2 regions of the Shewanella sp. ALD9 genome follow, and region 1 is predicted to be linked to the other one. Evidence: predicted binding sites of a transcription regulator. Region 1 holds the regulator's gene; the other holds the start of a gene.
The links. Region 1 encodes sigma-54, which starts transcription at its own class of promoters, with help from an activator protein. Its sites were predicted from a motif close to GTTGGCACGNNNNTNGNNT; they were not measured.
Positions count from the first base shown of each region.

Region 2: a site for sigma-54 is predicted at 1,763-1,781, ahead of CXF88_RS14095 (formate/nitrite transporter family protein). Genes of this name have one in related genera too.

Region 1 is NZ_PJCD01000001.1:537,001-540,432, forward strand. Features, by position in the region: gene rapZ (RNase adapter RapZ) at 1-383, opposite strand, end outside; gene ptsN (PTS IIA-like nitrogen regulatory protein PtsN) at 380-823, opposite strand; gene hpf (ribosome hibernation promoting factor) at 826-1,113, opposite strand; gene CXF88_RS02470 (RNA polymerase factor sigma-54) at 1,139-2,623, opposite strand; gene lptB (LPS export ABC transporter ATP-binding protein) at 2,766-3,432, opposite strand, start outside.
Region 2 is NZ_PJCD01000006.1:63,345-66,776, forward strand. Features, by position in the region: gene CXF88_RS14090 (alpha/beta hydrolase) at 1-543, opposite strand, end outside; gene CXF88_RS14095 (formate/nitrite transporter family protein) at 638-1,561, opposite strand; gene CXF88_RS14100 (EcsC family protein) at 1,843-2,640, opposite strand; gene CXF88_RS14105 (hypothetical protein) at 2,890-3,432, opposite strand, start outside.

The DNA.
Region 1 (3,432 bases):
TTTGCGATAGGCTCAAGTAAACGGCCTTCTAGTTTTATCGCTTCTTGCAGTGAAATATGATTTTTAGATAACGGGTGTAATCGACGTGTTTCGCTGTAACGTTTAAGCAATACTTTGTCATTGGAATTTAAAAAGAAACTGATAATTTCAGTGTCATTTTGAAGTAGTGCCAATTGGTCTTGAAGCACTTTACCTTGTTCTGCAATGTTACGAACATCAACGCTAATCGCAACCAAATCATTACTGCCTTTAAGCTGGGCTAATAATGTGCCAATGAGTGGTAAAGGCAAATTATCAACACAATAATATCCTAGGTCTTCTAATACTCTCAGGGCAACGGATTTCCCTGAGCCTGAACGTCCCGATACTATAACTAGTTTCATGCAGTAATAACCTGATAAAGTTCTGTTGCGTCGTGAGTTTTACGAAGCTGTTTCAATATTTGCTTATCGCTTAACTTTTGGGCCATGCTCGATAACGTGCCTAAATGTTGTTGGCACTGGTCTGCAGGTACTAACAAAGCAAATAAAAGGTCCACGGGTTGCTTATCGATTGCATCAAAGGCAATGGCTTCTTCACATTTAATAAATATCGCGATAGGGTGATCGATGGTCGTTAATCTACCATGAGGTATCGCAATGCCATTTCCTATACCTGTGCTACCCATTTTCTCTCTCGCTAACAGGCTTTCAAATACCTCTTGCGAAGACAGGGTTGGGTACTGGGCAGCGACTAAATTGCTGATGAGTTCCAGTACTTTTTTCTTACTGCCCGGTGTGGCACAGGTAGTGCATTCCGGCTGCAGAATGGTACAAAGTTCCATCGTTAGTGTTTTGTATTCTTCTCTTTGTGTTTAATTACCTGACGGTCGAGTTTGTCTATCAGGGCGTCTATTGCAGCATACATATCAGTACTTTCTGACATTGCAAAAATTTCTGCGCCATTAATGTTGATTTTGGCTTCTGCTTTTTGTTGTAATTTTTCTACATTGAGCACAACGTGTACATTATGGATCTGATCGAAGTGTCGTTCAAGCTTTGAAAATTTACTGTGGATGTATTCACGTAAAGATTCTGTTATTTCGACATGACGTCCAGTCAGACTTATTTGCATAAAAAATCCTCCATTGCCTAGTAGGTTATAAACTCTTACGTTGGTTTGAGGGCGGGATCATCATTGCTTCACGGTATTTTGCTATCGTACGACGAGCAACGTTTATGCCCTGTTCTGCCAGAAGCTGAGCCATTTTACTGTCACTCAGTGGTTTTTTCTGGTTTTCTGCGGCAACCAGCTTTTTGATAAAAGCACGAATGGCCGTTGATGAGCATTCCCCGCCATCATCAGTACTGACATGGCTAGAGAAGAAGTATTTTAGTTCAAATAAGCCACGAGGGGTATGCATATATTTTTGTGTGGTGACTCGTGAAATGGTCGATTCATGCATTTCTACGGCTTCAGCGATATCATTGAGCACCATAGGCTTCATGGCTTCTTCGCCATATTCAAAAAAGCCTTGCTGAAATTGCACAATGCAATTTGCCACTTTAAGTAAAGTATCATTACGGCTTTCAATACTTTTAATAAACCATTTAGCCTCTTGCAGATGGCCTCGAATAAATTGACTATCCGACGGGTTTTTACTGCCTCTAGCCATGGCTGCATATTGCTGATTAACACCAATTTTAGGCATGTTGTCTGGGTTTAACTCTACTACCCAACGGCCATTTTTCTTTAATACTGTGACATCGGGAATCACGTATTCATCATCCATGGGGGTAATTAATAAGCCCGGACGAGGATTGAGTGTCTGGATTAGAGTGATTGCGTCACGTAACTCATTTTCTTTTAGTTTTGTTTTACGCATCAATAATCTGAAATCACGGCCAGCAATTAACTCTAAATAGCCTTTAATTAACAAACGGGCATTATCGATATGGGGTGTGTCGTTAGAGTATTGCGCTAATTGAATAAATAGGCATTCGCTTAAATCACGTGCTGCAACACCCACAGGATCAAAGTGTTGAACGCGTTTTAATACCGCCTCAACCTCATCGAGTTCCACATTTTCATCACCCATGGCTTCGAGAATATCTTCGGTACTTTGGGTTAGATAACCGCGTTCATCAATGGCATCAATAATGGCGGTGGCAATGGCGAGATCGGTGTCTGAAAATGGAGTGAGATTTTTTTGCCATTCTAAGTGTTCGTACAGACCTTCGGTGGTTTCACCTTGAAAGGGCATGTCGTCATCGCGCATGCTTGCACTGCCTGAACCTGACATAGGTGAGGCTGTGTATACTTCATCCCATGTAGTATCCATGGCTAAATCATCCATGGTTTCTTTGGTCATGGATTCTGCTATGTCGACGGTGGAAGTGTCTTTTTCGACATTAACAATACTGTTGTCACTAAAGTCTGTATCCGCTTGGTCGCGGTTTTCTTTTAAGGAGTCTTTTGCTTCAGAAAACTCATCTTCTATTTCAAGCAATGGATTTGAATCTAATGCTTGTTGGATTTCCTGCTGTAGCTCCAATGACGATAATTGCAGTAAGCGAATGGCTTGCTGCAATTGTGGGGTCATGGTTAAGTGTTGACCCATTTTAAGTTGGAGTGACGCTTTCATTTACCGCTTATCCCTAGATGATTTTCCATAAAAATGACAATCTCGAACTGTAATAGATTGCCATAAACATCAATGACATTTAACGTTGTTTAGGTATCGTTCAATGAAATGAGTTAGCTAGACTAAAAGGCCAGTAAAGTAACTATAGCTTGAATTGTTCACCTAAGTACACAGCTCGAACTTGTTGATTACTTAATATCTCATCTGGTGTGCCTTCGGCAATTAAATTACCCTGGCTAACGATATAGGCTCGCTCACAAACGTCTAGCGTTTCACGTACGTTATGGTCGGTAATTAATACCCCTAAACCGCGGTTTTTAAGTTGTTGGATGATTTTTTTAATGTCGATGACCGAAATAGGATCAACACCAGCAAAGGGCTCATCAAGCAAAATAAATTTTGGATTAGCAGCTAAAGCGCGCGCAATTTCAACACGACGACGTTCACCACCCGATAACGACATACCTTGGCTGTCGCGTATGTGAGTAATGTGGAACTCTTCGAGTAGGTGCTCAAGCTGTTCAATACGTTGGTCTGTGCTGAGCTCTTTGCGAGTTTGCAGTACGGCCATTATGTTGTCGTAAACGGTGAGCTTGCGGAAAATACTGGCTTCTTGTGGTAAGTAACCTATACCTTTGCGGGCGCGCAAATGCATTGGATCGGCAGTAAGGTCGTCATCGTCAATCAATATTCGGCCTTTATCGCTTTTTACTAAGCCGACAACCATATAAAAGGTGGTGGTTTTGCCTGCACCATTGGGGCCTAAAAGACCGACAATTTGGCCTGTTTTAACCGTTAAACTCACATCT
Region 2 (3,432 bases), on a different contig from region 1:
GTTAACATCTTTAAACTGCACATATTTGCCGTAATCTTCTAAACCAATAGGGTTAATCAGAATCAATTTATTAACCGCACTAGAATAATTAACCGCAAATGTAGTCGCTAACATCCCGCCCATTGAGTGACCAACAAGATCAAATTTTTTGACATCTAAACTGTCCAATAATAACTTGGTATTTAAAGCTAATTGGCCGAAACTATACTGATAAGCATTTGGTTTTGAAGATTTACCAAAACCGATTTGATCTGGAATAACGACTCGGTATTTTCTTTTTAGCAAGTCATTGGCAATCCTTTCCCAGTAATAGCCTGAGAAATTTTTACCATGCAACAACACGATGACTTTGTCTGCATTTTTATCACCAATATCCATATAACGCATTTTTAAATCTTTATTTTGCGAGTTAACATTAAATGTTTTAACTTCAAAGGGATAATCAAACCCATCTAACTCTTTATTATACTTAACCGGACTTGCAGCCAATGCCTGTGATACCACCGCAAATAGCGTCATTAATACCAAACAAAATTTCTTCATATTACCCTCATTCAAATAAATCATTCACAAACAACAAAACGCACCATGACAGCCATTTTGATTGAAAACAACCTCGCTTTTTTCAACCGTAAACCTACATCTCTTGTCGAACTTGGCCATAAGCTAACATCGCAAACAGCCCTGTACCGCCAATGATGTTACCCACTAACATAGGGCCAATATGGTGCGACAACGCAGTAAAAAAATTCATTTCACCATTAAGTACCAAACTAAATATTTCATTAGACCCGGCAATAACGTGAGTAAATTCTCCAGCAGCAATGAGCCATGTAAACATAATAATGACCAACACTTCAGACCCTTTTGCCGAGGGTAGCATCCACACCAGTGCGGCAATAAAAAAGCCCGCTGGTATGCCGCGCATTAATGTCTCTGAAGGCGTTAACTCTGCAACATGGCGAGATATCTGGAGGATAGCGGTAAGGATGTCTTCTGTCAGTATGTTACCGTGCACGACAATTGCCGCCGTGAAAAACGTGCCAACAAAATTTGCTGCTAACACAATTCCCCATAAGCGAGCGGTGCAAACAAGAAGATGCTTTGTGGTGTTAGCGAGTAGCGGCAGCACCACGGTGATGGTGTTCTCAGTAAAAAGTTGCAGCCTTGCGAGAATGACTAAGACAAAACCAAAAGTGTAGCCAAGGCTTTCGATGATAGACAAATAAGGATGATCGGAGCCTATGTTGCTTCGGATAATACCTTCGGCCAAAACAGACGCTGAAATGCCGATACCAGCCGCTATTCCTGACCACCACAACGACATCAACGGTCGATCGAGTTCTTCCTGGCCTTCACGCAAAATAATAGAATAAACCGTAAGCGATGAAAGACTGCCATGTTCAATCACTGCATCACGCTCAGATCCTGTCAGCGATATCTCTGGTTGCGTCGGCTGACTCTCGCGTACTTCACGCTTCTCAACCTTGTCGCCACACTTTGAATCACTGGTTATTGTCGATTGGGTATTTTCGGTCTGTTCCGGTCCGTGCAGTGTCATATTGATATCCTTTTCTGGCTTAAATTTAGCTTGAGGTCCCATTTAAGTACATAAAGAATAGATGCTTTATATCATCAATTCAACAAACGTTGCCGCCTCACAAATGACCATCAATACATTATTAATAAGTCATGTATTGATGGTCTACTGCGATGCTTATTGAACCTCTACTAGGATTAACCGATGGAATAAGTAAATCCAAATCAAAATTATTGCCAAAATTCAAAGCACACTTGTCATTTACTAGCCGAATAAAAACGGGTTAATTTCACGAATTATGGTTATTGATTACCATTTTTAGGTAACGACTGATAAGCACTTTTTACAGTTTCATACCCATATATACGCTCTAATTTTCGCACAATAAAATGACCTCGGGCCATATCTTGAAAGTGATCAATAAACAAAGTATTGATTATGGCACCGCCTGCCGCACCGATAGCAGGTACAGCTTGTGCCGCTGCTTTTTGAGTCACTTGAACACCAAATTTTTCAGCGATTTTAGTAATAAGTTTGACTAAAATAGGCGCGGCTTCATCGGTAATACCTTTTTTGACCATAAACTCAGCGGCTTCAGATACTGATTTTGCTAGGGCGGCTCTTACTGCAAAATATCCCGATTCACTACCATCATCTAAATCACTTTCGCCACCCAGCGCGAACACCTCCAAACAAGCCATTTTTGTTTCTAGAGTAGTAATAAACTCACCTTCACTACGAGCAATATCAGCTATAGAACGCAGCATGATTGATGTCGAAATAGGAAGTTCAACCGCTATCGCAGCTAATCCAAAGAAACCGCCCACACCACCACTCGCAGCAACGCCTAATTTATGCCAAAGATTGGACGATTCTTCTCCGGGAATATCTTTCATGGTAAATATTGCCGCTTCAGACGCTTTAATTAGCGACTTTTCGGTCACTTTAGCGATATTTTTATTCCAGTTATCCGGTAGAAGCGCTAACCCTTTCTCAATAGGGGTACCGATTAAATTAGTTATTTTTACCGCTAGACCAGGATTTTCTAATAGTGATTTAGCAACTAAAAGCTCTTTTTTATGTGATTCTGAAATATTCAAATAACCCCCTTAGTTGTGAAGTAACGTAGTGCTGCGATTGTGTTTTGCACCTCAAGAAGCGCTTATCACCAATTTGAAGTAAAAGGACATTGGTTGCAAATCAACTTAACGCGCTTATTCGACAATATTCCCACTGCGCCATTGTATTCAAAACAGCGGACACGGCTTTAGCCTTAGACAGCTCAGGTTAATTTGGTAAACAAATAGTGTTGTGGACTTCATAAATGATGGGAAAAATGTTGCTAGGAATTATTTATCTAACGCGGGTAAATAGCCACGACCTTCTTTAGGCAAATTACTCACGCCTTCAGTGGTGTCATTTAGCGCGCTGCCATAATTATCACGACAGTAAACACAAGGGCTCATTTTATTCACAAAACGACCCTTTTTGGTATATTTCCTCAAATATGCGTGTGAAATATCTACATTACCTCGATGTAATTCAACGACATTACCCACTTTTTGTCTTAAATCACTTATAGCTGCATCTTCTGCGCACATGTTGTCATTGGCACAGCCCCAGCCGATGACTTCTTTGCTGGGATCGCGGTGTAAATATTTAGCCGCGGCCCAAGGGCCACCGTGGTGACCGGTTGGTTTACCATCGGGAAAATTTGAGGGCCTATTGGCCAGCTCGTATGCAATACGTTCAAGCTTATCGGCTGGGGCTCTATCACAGAGAGTGTCATGAAACGCAGGACGCGCTGTGGTGACAAAATAATTATGATTATGGCTTATTTTTAAATCGCGGCAATGGGCTGAACTTTCAACTTTATTTATGCTTTCTATCTT